Regions from separate parts of the Anoxybacillus sp. P3H1B genome, predicted to be linked through region 2. Evidence: a T-box and tRNA genes for the amino acid it is inferred to sense, from the RefSeq annotation. Region 2 holds a T-box; the other holds one or more tRNA genes.
What was found. A T-box is a leader RNA that pairs with one kind of tRNA and senses whether it is charged. The one in region 2 lies ahead of leuS (leucine--tRNA ligase), so its partner is inferred to be a tRNA-Leu.
Positions count from the first base shown of each region.

Region 1: it has a tRNA-Leu gene. The T-box ahead of leuS (leucine--tRNA ligase) is inferred to sense a tRNA for this amino acid. The anticodon was not compared.

Region 1 is NZ_LPUG01000012.1:903-4,092, forward strand. It holds tRNA gene AT864_RS07160 (tRNA-Gly) at 18-92, shown strand; tRNA gene AT864_RS07165 (tRNA-Leu) at 98-183, shown strand; tRNA gene AT864_RS07170 (tRNA-Arg) at 187-263, shown strand; tRNA gene AT864_RS07175 (tRNA-Pro) at 266-342, shown strand; tRNA gene AT864_RS07180 (tRNA-Ala) at 354-429, shown strand; tRNA gene AT864_RS07185 (tRNA-Met) at 443-516, shown strand; tRNA gene AT864_RS07190 (tRNA-Ile) at 530-606, shown strand; tRNA gene AT864_RS07195 (tRNA-Ser) at 621-713, shown strand; tRNA gene AT864_RS07200 (tRNA-Met) at 739-815, shown strand; tRNA gene AT864_RS07205 (tRNA-Asp) at 824-899, shown strand; tRNA gene AT864_RS07210 (tRNA-Phe) at 911-986, shown strand; tRNA gene AT864_RS07215 (tRNA-Thr) at 1,252-1,324, shown strand; tRNA gene AT864_RS07220 (tRNA-Tyr) at 1,345-1,429, shown strand; tRNA gene AT864_RS07225 (tRNA-Trp) at 1,433-1,506, shown strand; tRNA gene AT864_RS07230 (tRNA-His) at 1,519-1,591, shown strand; tRNA gene AT864_RS07235 (tRNA-Gln) at 1,613-1,687, shown strand; tRNA gene AT864_RS07240 (tRNA-Gly) at 1,691-1,762, shown strand; tRNA gene AT864_RS07245 (tRNA-Cys) at 1,768-1,838, shown strand; tRNA gene AT864_RS07250 (tRNA-Leu) at 1,934-2,020, shown strand; tRNA gene AT864_RS07255 (tRNA-Gly) at 2,298-2,371, shown strand; gene AT864_RS07260 (B3/4 domain-containing protein) at 2,453-3,118, opposite strand; gene queG (tRNA epoxyqueuosine(34) reductase QueG) at 3,187-3,190, shown strand, end outside.
Region 2 is NZ_LPUG01000024.1:58,034-61,223, reverse strand. It holds gene leuS (leucine--tRNA ligase) at 1-1,992, opposite strand, end outside; T-box leader at 2,068-2,297, opposite strand; gene AT864_RS14425 (metalloregulator ArsR/SmtB family transcription factor) at 2,398-2,973, opposite strand; gene AT864_RS14420 (MFS transporter) at 3,089-3,190, opposite strand, start outside.

The sequences.
Region 1 (3,190 bases), on a different contig from region 2:
AAGAATAAGGAGCCAATGCGGAAGTAGTTCAGTGGTAGAACACCACCTTGCCAAGGTGGGGGTCGCGGGTTCGAGTCCCGTCTTCCGCTCCAGCCACGCCGGGGTGGCGGAATTGGCAGACGCACAGGACTTAAAATCCTGCGGTAGGTGACTACCGTGCCGGTTCGAGTCCGGCCCTCGGCATCTGCGCTCGTAGCTCAATTGGATAGAGCATCTGACTACGGATCAGAAGGTTAGGGGTTCGAATCCTCTCGAGCGCGCCATACGGGAAGTAGCTCAGCTTGGTAGAGCACATGGTTTGGGACCATGGGGTCGCAGGTTCGAATCCTGTCTTCCCGACCATTTGGAACGAAGGGGCCTTAGCTCAGCTGGGAGAGCGCCTGCTTTGCACGCAGGAGGTCATCGGTTCGATCCCGATAGGCTCCACCATGATTTAACGTATGGCGGTGTAGCTCAGCTGGCTAGAGCGTACGGTTCATACCCGTGAGGTCGGGGGTTCGATCCCCTCCACCGCCATATTATGAATTTTGGACCTTTAGCTCAGCTGGTTAGAGCAGACGGCTCATAACCGTCCGGTCGTAGGTTCGAGTCCTACAAGGTCCACCATTTTGAAATTGTTTGGAGGAGTACCCAAGTCTGGCTGAAGGGGTCGGTCTTGAAAACCGAGAGGCGTCGAGAGGCGCGCGGGGGTTCGAATCCCTCCTCCTCCGCCATCAATATTAATAAGCTAATGATCATCGCGGGGTGGAGCAGCCAGGTAGCTCGTCGGGCTCATAACCCGAAGGTCGCAGGTTCAAATCCTGCCCCCGCAACCAAACAAAATGGTCCCGTAGTGTAGTGGTTAACATGCCTGCCTGTCACGCAGGAGATCGCGGGTTCGAGTCCCGTCGGGACCGCCATAAATGCGTATGGCTCGGTAGCTCAGTCGGTAGAGCAAAGGACTGAAAATCCTTGTGTCGGCGGTTCGATTCCGTCCCGAGCCACCATTTTTGTGTGAATGTTTGTAAATAAAGCGAATGAGTTGCTGAGAAAAGTGCTGTCTTTGGTGAATAATTTAGAAGAATAGCGCAAAAAAGCTTATGTCATGGCTGATTTTTCATAGAAATAAGCCGGCCTACCTCAATTGGTAGAGACGAGCGAAGCATCGGTGAAATGACTGCGAGTTGCCTCGACGCATTGGACATCTTGAAATATCTTGAAGAGGAAGAGGCACAGGACACATATGCTTTTATGGTTAGTTCTATGGATGAAGCCGACTTAGCTCAATTGGTAGAGCAACTGAATCGTAATCAGTAGGTTGCGGGTTCAAGTCCTGCAGTCGGCATTTTAACTTTTTTGAGTAATGGAGGGGTAGCGAAGTGGCCAAACGCGGCGGACTGTAAATCCGCTCCCTGTGGGTTCGGCGGTTCGAATCCGTCCCCCTCCACCAGTTAGGGGCATAGTTTAATGGTAGAACAGAGGTCTCCAAAACCTCCGGTGTGGGTTCGATTCCTACTGCCCCTGCCATTTTACAGCATGGCGGCTATGGCGAAGTGGTTAACGCACCAGATTGTGGCTCTGGCATTCGTGGGTTCGATTCCCACTAGTCGCCCCTTTTGAATATGAAGAGGATTGGGGTATAGCCAAGCGGTAAGGCAACGGACTTTGACTCCGTGATGCGTTGGTTCGAATCCAGCTACCCCAGCCAAATGCGGAAGTAGTTCAGTGGTAGAACACCACCTTGCCAAGGTGGGGGTCGCGGGTTCGAGTCCCGTCTTCCGCTTTGATGGCGGCATAGCCAAGTGGTAAGGCAGAGGTCTGCAAAACCTTTACCCCCGGTTCGAATCCGGGTGCCGCCTTTATCAAATGTAATGAATATAATTGTTATTGTTTAATTAGTTGACTAATAGTTTGTTTTGTGGTATAATATATCATGTTCTGATGTTTGTGATTTGCCGATGTGGCGGAATTGGCAGACGCGCACGACTCAAAATCGTGTTCCCGTGAGGGAGTGTGGGTTCGACTCCCACCATCGGCACCATTTATTTTAACAGGGATGACCTGTTTTTTATTTTAAATTTGCTTCGACAAAATTTTACTTTTTTTGCTTCAAAAAATTACAATTTTGTTTAGCTGTGGTTGCTATTATAGTATATGCACGGGTGTAGTTTAATGGTAAAACCTCAGCCGCGAGCGATACATCATTGTATAGACGACGAGTTGCCTCGACGCACAAAGCATCTTAGAATGAACTGGTAGAGGAAGAGGCATGGCATATCGGGACACTAGAAATTTGTAATGAAAAATTTGATAATTATGCGGGTGTAGTTTAGTGGTAAAACCTCAGCCTTCCAAGCTGATGTCGTGGGTTCGATTCCCATCACCCGCTCCATTTATACATACATAGGGGACAACGCAGTGTTTCGTTTCTTAGGAGAACGGGGCATTGCGTTTTTTGTTTTTACATGCACGTTTATTGTATGATTTTCATTGTCGATTCTCCTCCATGAATCTGTGTGAACATGCTTTGAATGGAGCTAATCATTTTTGCACACTCGGTTTGCTCCATTGCTGGAGATAAGTATACGATTTGTATGGCTTGTTTGGTACTGTATGTAACGGCCGTGCGTTCAGAATCTACAATAGGGCTTCCAAATGGACCAAGCTCATCTTTGGCAATCAGTTTTTTAGCTAATTGAACATGGCGGCCATTGATCGCCTGATATTGATCTTCCTCTGTACCGACTTCAATCGAAATATCTCCCTTTATTTGGTCGGCGTCATAAATTCCGATCGGTATTTTATAATAAAGGGAAAAGAAGTTATTGATGTCGGCAGCTGAGTGAATGGAAGGAATAAATTGCTGTTTTTGTATACGCCGATATAAGCTTTCTGAAGAAGGACGATATCGACTTGGATCAGTTCCAATGGCTTTAAAAATTTGCCGCCATTCATTGATTTCTTTCATTTCAATAATAGGCTTCTCGTGCCATTCAAAATAAATGGATTCTTGAAAAAGCTGCAATCTTCCCTTCAACATTTGCGGAGAATCGTCTACTACGATATTGTTGTAAGTGATGACTCCTACTTTGAATGTTGGAATGATATGCTTGAGTGTTTGTGATATATTGATGTTCATATGTTCACCTCTAGTTTTTAATTTCATTTTACCATGAATTTAATATTTTAGCGAAAGGAGGGATTAGCATGG
Region 2 (3,190 bases):
TTTCTTCACTGTCTGATGGTATACTCGCTCAAGCGTATCCCCTTCTGCCTGATCGACGATTTTCGGATTGAGCTCGCCATTTTCCTCAACAAATAATCGCCATACACGATCCAAGAAGCGACGGGCACCATCCAGACCTTTTGTCGACCAAGCGATCGATGCTTCGAGCGGCCCCATAAACATTTCATATAAACGCAATGTATCGGCCCCGTGGCTTTCGATAATATCGTCTGGATTGACGACATTTCCTTTTGATTTACTCATTTTTTCGTTATTTTCGCCAAGAATCATTCCTTGGTTAAAGAGCTTTTGGAATGGCTCTTTTGTCGGCACCACGCCGATATCATATAAAAATTTATGCCAAAAACGCGCATATAGTAAGTGCAGCACCGCATGCTCAGCTCCGCCGATATAAATGTCGACCGGCAGCCATTTTTGCAATTTTTCAGGATCAGCCAGCTGCTCGCTGTTGTGCGGATCAATGTAGCGCAGGTAATACCAGCAGCTTCCTGCCCATTGCGGCATTGTATTCGTTTCGCGGCGGCCTTTTTTTCCTGTTTGTGGGTCAACGACATTGACCCAATCCTCGATATTCGCAAGCGGCGATTCGCCTGTTCCTGACGGTTTAATTTCAGTTGTTTTCGGAAGCATCAGCGGAAGCTCTTCCTCCGGCACTGGCGTCATCGTACCATCTTCCCAATGGATGATCGGAATGGGTTCGCCCCAATAACGCTGGCGGCTAAAAAGCCAGTCGCGAAGGCGATAGGATACTTTCTTCTCGCCTTTTCCGTTTTCTTCAAGCCATTCAATCATTTTCTTAATGGCTTCTTCTTTATTTAAACCGTTTAAAAAGCCGGAGTTCATATGCTCGCCATCGCCTGTATACGCTTCTTTTGTCACATCGCCGCCCGCGACGACTTCCTTAATCGGTAAGTTGAATTTTTTCGCAAATTCATAGTCGCGTTCATCATGTGCTGGCACCGCCATAATCGCGCCTGTGCCGTAGCTCATTAACACATAATCAGCAATCCAGATTGGCAATTTTTCTCCATTTACTGGATTGACCGCATAAGCGCCTGTAAATACACCTGTTTTTTCTTTCGCTAAATCCGTGCGCTCAAGATCGCTTTTGCTTTGAATTTGCTGCAAATAGGCTTCTACTGCTTCTTTTTGCTCAGGTGTCGTAATTTGGGCTACGAGCGGATGCTCAGGAGCAAGCACCGCATACGTTGCGCCAAACAATGTATCCGGACGCGTGGTAAATACGGTAAATGTCTCGTCATGTCCGTCGACGGCAAAATGGACATTGGCTCCTTCTGAACGGCCAATCCAGTTGCGCTGCATTTCTTTAATGCTTTCTGGCCAATCCAGTTCCTCCAAATCCTCAAGCAAGCGATCTGCATAAGCTGTAATGCGAAGCATCCATTGCTTCATCGGCTTGCGGATTACCGGATGCCCACCACGTTCGCTTTTTCCATCAATAACCTCTTCATTCGCCAAAACCGTTCCAAGCGCCGGGCACCAATTGACAGGCACTTCATCAATGTAGGCTAAGCCTTTTTCATAAAGCTTTAAAAAAATCCATTGTGTCCATTTGTAATAATTTGGATCAGTTGTATTGACTTCGCGATCCCAATCATAAGAAAATCCTAGCGATTTAATTTGCCGGCGGAAGTTATTAATATTTTGTTCCGTAAACTTGGCCGGATCGTTTCCAGTATCTAACGCATATTGTTCAGCTGGCAAGCCAAACGCATCCCATCCCATTGGATGAAGCACGTTATATCCTTGCATGCGCTTCATTCGCGCTAAAATATCAGTCGCTGTGTATCCTTCTGGATGCCCGACATGAAGGCCGGCTCCCGAAGGGTAAGGAAACATATCAAGCGCATAAAATTTTTTCTTTCCTTCCTCTTCGCTCGTCTTAAATGTTTTGTTTTCTTCCCAATATTTTTTCCATTTTTTCTCAATGTCAAGATGATTAAAGCTCATGTCACGTCCTCCCATCTTTCTGTTTCTATTTCCAAAGTGTTAACAAAAAAGAAAATAAAAAACCCCTCGCCCTTCACAAGGGACGAGAGATTGAACTTCCCGCGGTACCACCCTGTTTAGCGCACAAAAAACGTGCGCCCACTCGATTCCTTAACGCAGATTCACGGCGAACATTATTAGGCAAAACAGCCGTTCATATTCGCAACTCAAAGGCGAGTTCATGAACAAACTTCGGTTGACTTGCACCATCCGTCAACTCTCTGCATTCCGTATTGCTCACTACTAATCCTTTTCACTGTTATTTGACAATATTTTATTATAATCATTATTTTAAGAAATTTATCGGCTTGTTGCAAGTAAAGGAAAAAAATAAATGAGGCCCATCCTCTACCCCTCTTTTTCCTGTTATTCCTTTGCCCACATTTCTTCCGGATTTAGCTCATAAATGCCATTTTCGCGATACATATAGTTGTGAATAATAAATTCGCGGCGAATCGTCGCATAGTCATCATGAAATTTTTTAATATACTCATTTAACTGCTTTTCTTCATATTTCTCTCCTTTTTTCAGGCCTTTTAGCATGTGCTCCAGTACGATCAGTTTCTTTTTGCGTTGAGCTGGAAGATGCTTCAGCCGTCCTTCGCACGTGAAGAAATGGTCAATAACCTTTTGCCGTTCTGCCGCTTCTTTTCTATCTTTTTCCTTCTCCGCTTGCTCCGTTAAATCCGTTAACGCTGCTGCGTAATGATCAATCACTGGCTTATTTAAATAAAAATAAATGGTATTGCCGTCGCGCCGTTGATAAACGACATTCACTTCTCTTAGTTTATGCAAATGATGGGTAATGGTCGGGGGAGTCAAGCCAAGTTTTCCTGCGATTGCCTGTCCATGCAATGGCCCCTCAGCAAGCAGCTTTATCATGCGCAAGCGCGTGGGATCGCCTATCGTTTTAAAAAAGCTCACTAACCGGCTTAATTGCATCGGTTACGCCTCCTTTTCATCTGTCACCCTTAAAATTCGATACAAATCTAATTAGATATATATTGAATTAATGGCGTATTGTCAATAAAAAACATTCGGAAGAACTCCGAATGTTTTAGACAGCAGCTTTTGTTTCGATTGGACTTTCTTGCTTAAGCTTGCGGTCATAAATCGCTGTCGTCAAAATGGAAATAAGAACAAAAACAAATAGGATCGC